Anaerocolumna chitinilytica: one gene and its partner. The protein of the gene in region 1 interacts with the protein of each later gene in a pairwise test. Links are inferred from orthologs where the notes say so. Each region holds a gene or a part of one and is shown on either strand. Other genes may lie near its edges.

What was found.
Region 2: the proteins of bsdcttw_RS14000 (region 1) and ftsZ interact in binary tests that used the Bacillus subtilis proteins (3 or more experiments, as listed by UniProt). The link is inferred for Anaerocolumna chitinilytica from one-to-one orthologs.

The regions. Positions count from the first base shown.
Region 1 is NZ_AP023368.1:3,198,726-3,201,819, reverse strand. What follows is about bases 303-3,059. They hold bsdcttw_RS14000 (cell division protein SepF), read left to right. Parts: upstream 303-1,276; coding sequence 1,277-1,843; downstream 1,844-3,059. Other genes in these bases: bsdcttw_RS13985 (DivIVA domain-containing protein), read left to right, coding at 3,057-3,059; bsdcttw_RS13990 (YlmH/Sll1252 family protein), read left to right, coding at 2,222-2,983; bsdcttw_RS25530 (YggT family protein), read left to right, coding at 1,847-2,110; bsdcttw_RS14005 (YggS family pyridoxal phosphate-dependent enzyme), read left to right, coding at 507-1,202; bsdcttw_RS14010 (HlyD family efflux transporter periplasmic adaptor subunit), read left to right, coding at 303-429. In the rest of the region: more of bsdcttw_RS14010, read left to right, coding at 1-302; more of bsdcttw_RS13985, read left to right, coding at 3,060-3,094. UniProt on the Bacillus subtilis protein: Cell division protein that is part of the divisome complex and is recruited early to the Z-ring. Probably stimulates Z-ring formation, perhaps through the cross-linking of FtsZ protofilaments. Its function overlaps with FtsA.
Region 2 is NZ_AP023368.1:3,706,004-3,709,307, reverse strand. The notes cover bases 283-3,249. They hold ftsZ (cell division protein FtsZ), read left to right. Parts: upstream 283-1,148; coding sequence 1,149-2,351; downstream 2,352-3,249. Other genes in these bases: bsdcttw_RS16210 (sigma-E processing peptidase SpoIIGA), read left to right, coding at 2,619-3,249; bsdcttw_RS16220 (cell division protein FtsQ/DivIB), read left to right, coding at 283-997. Outside these bases: murA (UDP-N-acetylglucosamine 1-carboxyvinyltransferase), read left to right, coding at 1-247; more of bsdcttw_RS16220, read left to right, coding at 275-282; more of bsdcttw_RS16210, read left to right, coding at 3,250-3,304. UniProt on the Bacillus subtilis protein: Essential cell division protein that forms a contractile ring structure (Z ring) at the future cell division site. The regulation of the ring assembly controls the timing and the location of cell division.

The DNA of each region.
Region 1 (3,094 bases):
GCTATAACGGAAAAGAAATTTTACAAGGTACCGAAATCTTACCTTACTCATGGTGGTGACTCAGACAAAGAAGGATTAATTCGAATTGATTCTTCTTCCACGGATAACGGTGATAAAACCACTTATGAGTTTATAGCTGTTGACTATTATGAAGATGGTGATTATATCTATGTTGATTCAAATTTGTTTAAAAACAGAGATGTGATTAAAGGTCAGAGTGACAGCGATACCTTCATGCTTGAGAAAACAAAAAAATTTAAAGGCGTTTATAATGTTAACAAAGGATATGCAGTGTTTCGTCCTGTTGAGATTCTTTATGAAAATGAAGAGTATTGTATTGTAAAAAAGAATACCCCAAATGGGTTATCCGTATTTGATCATATTGCTTTAGATAGTAGAACAGCAACAGAACAGTCTATTATATACTAAAATAATTCATTATGGGCTGTAATTGGTAAAATGGGAAAGCATAGAAATAGAAAGGGAGTAGTTTTGTGAACGCTGATATTATAAAAGAGAATCTGAAAGAAGTGGAAACTAGAATAAACGCAGCGTGTACCCGGGCTGGCAGGGAAAGGGATGAAATTACGTTGATTGCTGTAAGTAAGACAAAGCCGGTTTCTGATATTGAAACTGTTCTAGGAGAAAACATTTCCGTATTTGGCGAGAATAAAGTACAGGAGTTAACAGAAAAATATGAATTACTGCCGAAGGATATCCGCTGGCATTTGATTGGACATCTCCAAACCAATAAAGTAAAATATATTGTGGATAAGGTAGCCATGATTCACTCGGTTGATTCCTTGAAGCTTGCAGAGCAAATACAAAAAGAAGCCGAGAAGAAAGGGATTATCTGTAATATCTTAATCGAAGTAAATATGGCCAGAGAAGAAAGCAAGTTCGGGGTATATGAAGAGGATGTAGAAGCTCTCATATTGGAAATAGCAAAGCTTCCCAATGTGCATATATGTGGTTTGATGACAATTGCTCCAAATGTTGAAGAAGCCGAGAAAAATAGAAAGTATTTTAGAAAATTGCGACAATTAAATATTGACATAAAAATGAAAAACATTGATAATGTTACTATGGATGAGCTTTCTATGGGCATGACGGGAGATTATGAGATAGCCATTGAAGAAGGCGCAACGATGGTTCGTGTGGGAACCGGGATATTTGGGGAACGTAATTATAGGACAAGCTAGCGGATAGCTATTATTACAAATAGGAGTTGTTGGAATAATCAAGATTATTCAAATAACTCACAATAGGAGGTCGTATGGAGAATATTTTTAAAAGCATTTTAGATTCACTGAAATTAACAGAAGACGATGAATATGATGACGATTACGAGGAGGAGAAAGAGTATAGGCAAGCCGAGAAGATTGAAAAAAAAGCGGTTAGACCTGCTTATCAGCCTGCTTATGAAACAGACATGTCCTCTCAGGTAGTTAGTAATGTTATAAATGAAGCAAGAAGAGAAAAACAGATTAAAGTTGACAGAGAGAAACCTTCCCAGGGAAAGGTAGTGCCCATCAGGACAAGTCCTAAAGGCTTTGAAGTTTGTATTATGAAGCCTGCAACCTTTGAGGATTCCCAGGAAATCTGTGATATGCTGTTATCCGGAAGAGCTGCTGTTATTAATCTGGAAGGCCTTGATGTTGATCTTGCACAAAGGATTATGGATTTTATATCCGGTTCTGTATACTCATTGAATGGCAAGCTGCATCAAATTTCCAGTTTTATCTTTATAATATCACCTGAATCAGTGGATATATCAGGAGATTACTCCGATATACTGCAGAGCAATGGATTTGAAGTACCTACACTAAATAAGGATTTCTAAAATATGGCTCAAATTATATACACAACATTTTATATATTTTTTATGATATTGCAGTTGGTTCTATTATTATATATGTTCTCTTCCTGGTTTAATGGCGGAGAAAGAATTAAGAACCTGTTAGCACTTCTTATGGAACCAATTCTGACACCTGTGAGATTTTTGCTGAAATATTCAATCTTCAGTAATCCTGCGGCTGATTTGTCGCCTTTAATAGGTTTTGTAATAATTTTGTTTTTACAGAATTTTTTTGAGCATTTGCTGCAATAATTGCCATTGTGCTATGACAGATATATTAAAGATATATAATTTGCTTTACTTTAACAATAACAGATACTATGTCATGGCAGTAGACAGTAAGAAGTACAAATGGGGATCAATATGAACACAGAAAAAGACGAACAGCTTTTCAAAAAAAGGCTTCTTGAGTTGGCAAGAACTGCCTATAACAAAAATATTAATACATATACTGATTTTTTAACCTTAAATGAAATCAGTATTTTTTACAGTACAAAACCGGAACTACCGGATGTAAAATATGAGCTTTTCGGCGGTTTTGATGGAGCTGAAAGGAGAATCCTATGCTTTTGCGGAGATTCCTCCGTAAAAGCTTTTTCAGATTATATTGCTTGTTTAAAAATAACACCATTAAATAAGAAATACAGTGATGATTTTAGTCATAGAGATTTTTTGGGCTCCATTATGAACCTTGGAACCACTCGTGGTAAGATAGGTGATATTTTAGTAAAAGATAAAGAAGGTTATATTTATTGTGAATCCAAGCTAAGTTATTACCTCGCTGAAAATCTTGAGAAAATCAAACATACAAATGTCCGATGCGAGGTGATTGCAGGAGATGCGCCAGCTCTTACACCGGAATTTAAAGAGATAAAAGGGAGTGTAGCATCCCCGAGACTGGATGCTGTAATTGCACTGGCATTTCAATCCTCCAGAAGCAGCATTCTTTCTTTGATTTCAGGAGGAAAAGTCTTTGTAGACGGAAGGCTGGTAGAAAGCAACAGCTATCAGCTAAAAGAAAACGAAACAGTCTCAGTCAGAGGATATGGGAAATTCATTTATAATGGACTTGAAAACCAAACGAAAAAAGGACGATATTATGTATCGTTATCAAAATATATTTAAACCAGGGAAAAATAGGGATAAGTTATATCACCTGATTTAGAAGCGTACAAAAGAACGCAGATAGGAGTTAATAATGATTACACCAATTGAAATGCAAAGTAAAACATTTAA
Region 2 (3,304 bases), 510 kb from region 1 along the record:
ACAGGCCAGATTCGGTGCGCAGATATGTTTACAAGACAGAGTAGCTTTTATTACTGGTGTTCCTGTTCTAAAAGCATCTGAGGTATCTGCAGGTGAATTAAGGGGGGGAGCAGCACTGGTGATAGCGGGTCTTATGGCAGAGGGAAAAACCATTGTCAAAAATCCTTATCATATACAGAGGGGTTATGAGGATATATGCAGAGATTTAAGAGCTTTGGGAGCGCAGATTGAATATAAAGAAGATTAGAACTTCATAATGAAAGGATAGGAACTCTTGAAAACACGACCGGATAAAAAAAGAAAGATAGTAATACTGTTTGTTCTTTTTATTCTGCTTGGAGGATTCCTGCTTTATTCAACCTGTAGTCTGAAGACGGTAAATATAACCGGCAGTACTCATTACAGTGAGAAAGAGTTAAAGCAGGAATTACTTACAAGTAGGACAGATGGAAATTCCATTTTATTCTATCTGAGGATGAAGTATGGCAGTAAGCAAATAATTCCCTTTGTTGAGGATGTTACTGTTAAGCTCATTAATAGCCATACGGTAAATATTCGTGTATATGAAAAACCGGTTATTGGTTGTATTCAATATATGGGGAGTTATATGTATTTTGACAAAGATGGTATCATGGTAGAAAGCTCAGAAAAGAAACTTAAGGGTGTACCTTTTGTTACAGGTCTTCATTTTAATAGCTTTGTACTCCATGACAAGATTGACACCAGTAAAAAAGAATTATTTCCAGTAATCCTTGAACTTACCAGATTGATTCAGAAATTCAGTCTGAAGGTTGACACAATACAGTTTAATGAGGAGTCAGAAGTATTGATAAAAAGCGGGAAAAATGAAATTCTTTTAGGTAACAGAGATACTTATGATGAGCAAATGGCGCAGCTGGAAACTATACTGCCGAAAGCAGATGGAAAAAGGCTACTTATTGATATGAAGAATTTTGTGGTAGGGCAGGAAAAAATTGTTGCCAAGCCTATCGAATAAAAAGCAAAAAAGGGTTGATTATTTGAGTAATAAAAGATATGATATTTATTAGAATATCTAGCCTTATATTACTAGAACAGTAATATTGTATATGTGAGAGAAATCGTTTATAATTAATATAATTTAGGTGTATAGTGAAGGAGGAAGTACCTTGCTTGAAATAAGAACGAGTGAAGCAGAATCTACTGCAAAAATACTAGTTATCGGAGTAGGAGGTGCAGGAAATAATGCTGTAAATAGAATGATTGAACAAAACATAATAGGCGTGGAATTTATCTGCGTGAACACGGACAAGCAGCACTTAAAAAACTGTAAGGCTCCTCAATGCGTTCAGATTGGAGAAAAGCTTACCAAAGGTCTTGGTGCAGGAGCACAACCGGAAATCGGAGCTCAAGCTGCTGAAGAGAGCAAGGAAGAACTGATAGAAATTATTAAAGGTGCTGATATGGTATTTGTAACCTGTGGTATGGGCGGCGGAACTGGAACCGGTGCAGCGCCTGTAGTAGCTCAGATTGCAAAGGACATGGGTATCCTTACTGTAGGAATTGTAACAAAACCGTTTAAGTTCGAAGCTAAGGCCAGAATGAACAATGCACTTAGTGGTATTGAACGTTTAAAAGAACATGTAGATACATTGATTGTTATACCGAATGATAAGTTGTTAGAAATTGTGGACAGGCGTACTACAATGCCGGATGCTTTAAAGAAAGCAGATGAGGTATTACAACAGGGTGTTCAGGGTATTACAGATTTGATTAATGTTCCAGGACTAATTAATCTGGACTTTGCAGATGTTCAGACAGTTATGAAAGACAAAGGTGTTGCCCATATTGGTATTGGTGTTGGTAAAGGTGATGATAAATGTATTAGTGCAGTGAATCAGGCTATTACCAGTCCCCTTCTTGAAACTACTATACAAGGGGCTTCTCATGTTATCATTAATATCTCCGGAGATATCAGTTTGATTGAAGCAAATGAAGCTGCAACAATGGTTCAGGAGTTAGCAGGTGAAACAGCCAATATTATCTTTGGTGCGATGTATGATGAAACTGCTCCGGATTATGTTACTATAACAGTTATTGCTACCGGTCTTGAAGGAGCGGCAGGTAATGTCAGAGCAGAATCCAAAGGCCCCAGCTTTTTAAAACAGCCGATGGGAAGACCGGAGTATAAATTTGGAAGCCAAAATTCAGTATCTCCCTTTGAAAAAGCTCAGTCTCAGGTTGCTGCTGCAAGCACAACTCCTGTATCACCTTACGGAAGCAATCTTTCCCATCATTCCACAAGAGAGAACAACGATGCGGGAAGTATTAAGATACCTGAATTTCTTCAGAAGAATCGGAATCATAAGTAATATTAAAAGGATGAATACTATAAATCAATAAAAATAACCTGTATTGGGTCTTAAAACCTGGTACAGGTTATTTTTTTGTATATCAATACCCAATAATTTACATATTTGAAGATTTTCTAACAGGAAAACAAATTATATCGTTGAATAGGAGGGGATATTGTAGGTGTAGGTAAATGAAAACTTAAGTATAAATACCAGTTTATGACAAATTTAACGGCATAATAAAGCTATAATAGGATTTATTATAAAGGAAATGAGGGGGTGGAATTGCAGGTAGAAGTCTATGTGGATGTGATTTTTTTAATAAATTTCATCCTGGATTTCGTTCTATTAGTAACAGTAAAAAAAGTATTGAGGTATGTTTGCCCTCTCTTAAGGGTTATGCTGGGAGCGGCTGTTGGAGCCGCTGGTGCCTGCCTGTTTGCAGTGATTCCTGAAATAAATCATATTCTCAGATTTCTTTTAGCCTATCTGCTGCTAAGCTACTTCATGATTTTAACTACCTTTGGAAGAAAAAAACTGAAGGAACAGTTAAGAGCAGTGGTGTTATTATACATATCAACTTATTTTTTAGGAGGACTGCTTAACAGTCTATATTATTATACTGATTTTGGCATATATCTTATGCATAGCACAAACTCAATCTGGTTTTTTATAGCATTTCTAACAGGAATAGCTGGAATGTATGTGTTTATCAGATTCTTAAAAAGACTAAGAGTAAAAGTGTCAGAGCTTTATCAAACAGACCTTATGCTAAACGGTAAGACAGTAAAGGCAGTCGGCTTCCTGGATACGGGTAATTGCTTAAGGGACCCATATTTTGGTAAGCCTGTGATTATAACGGATTATACGGTGATTGAACCCTTATTGACGACTTCACAGAATACTATGTTGCAAAAATTATTGGATGGCTCAAAAGATAGCACAGCTATTAATAATAACACGAGTTCATC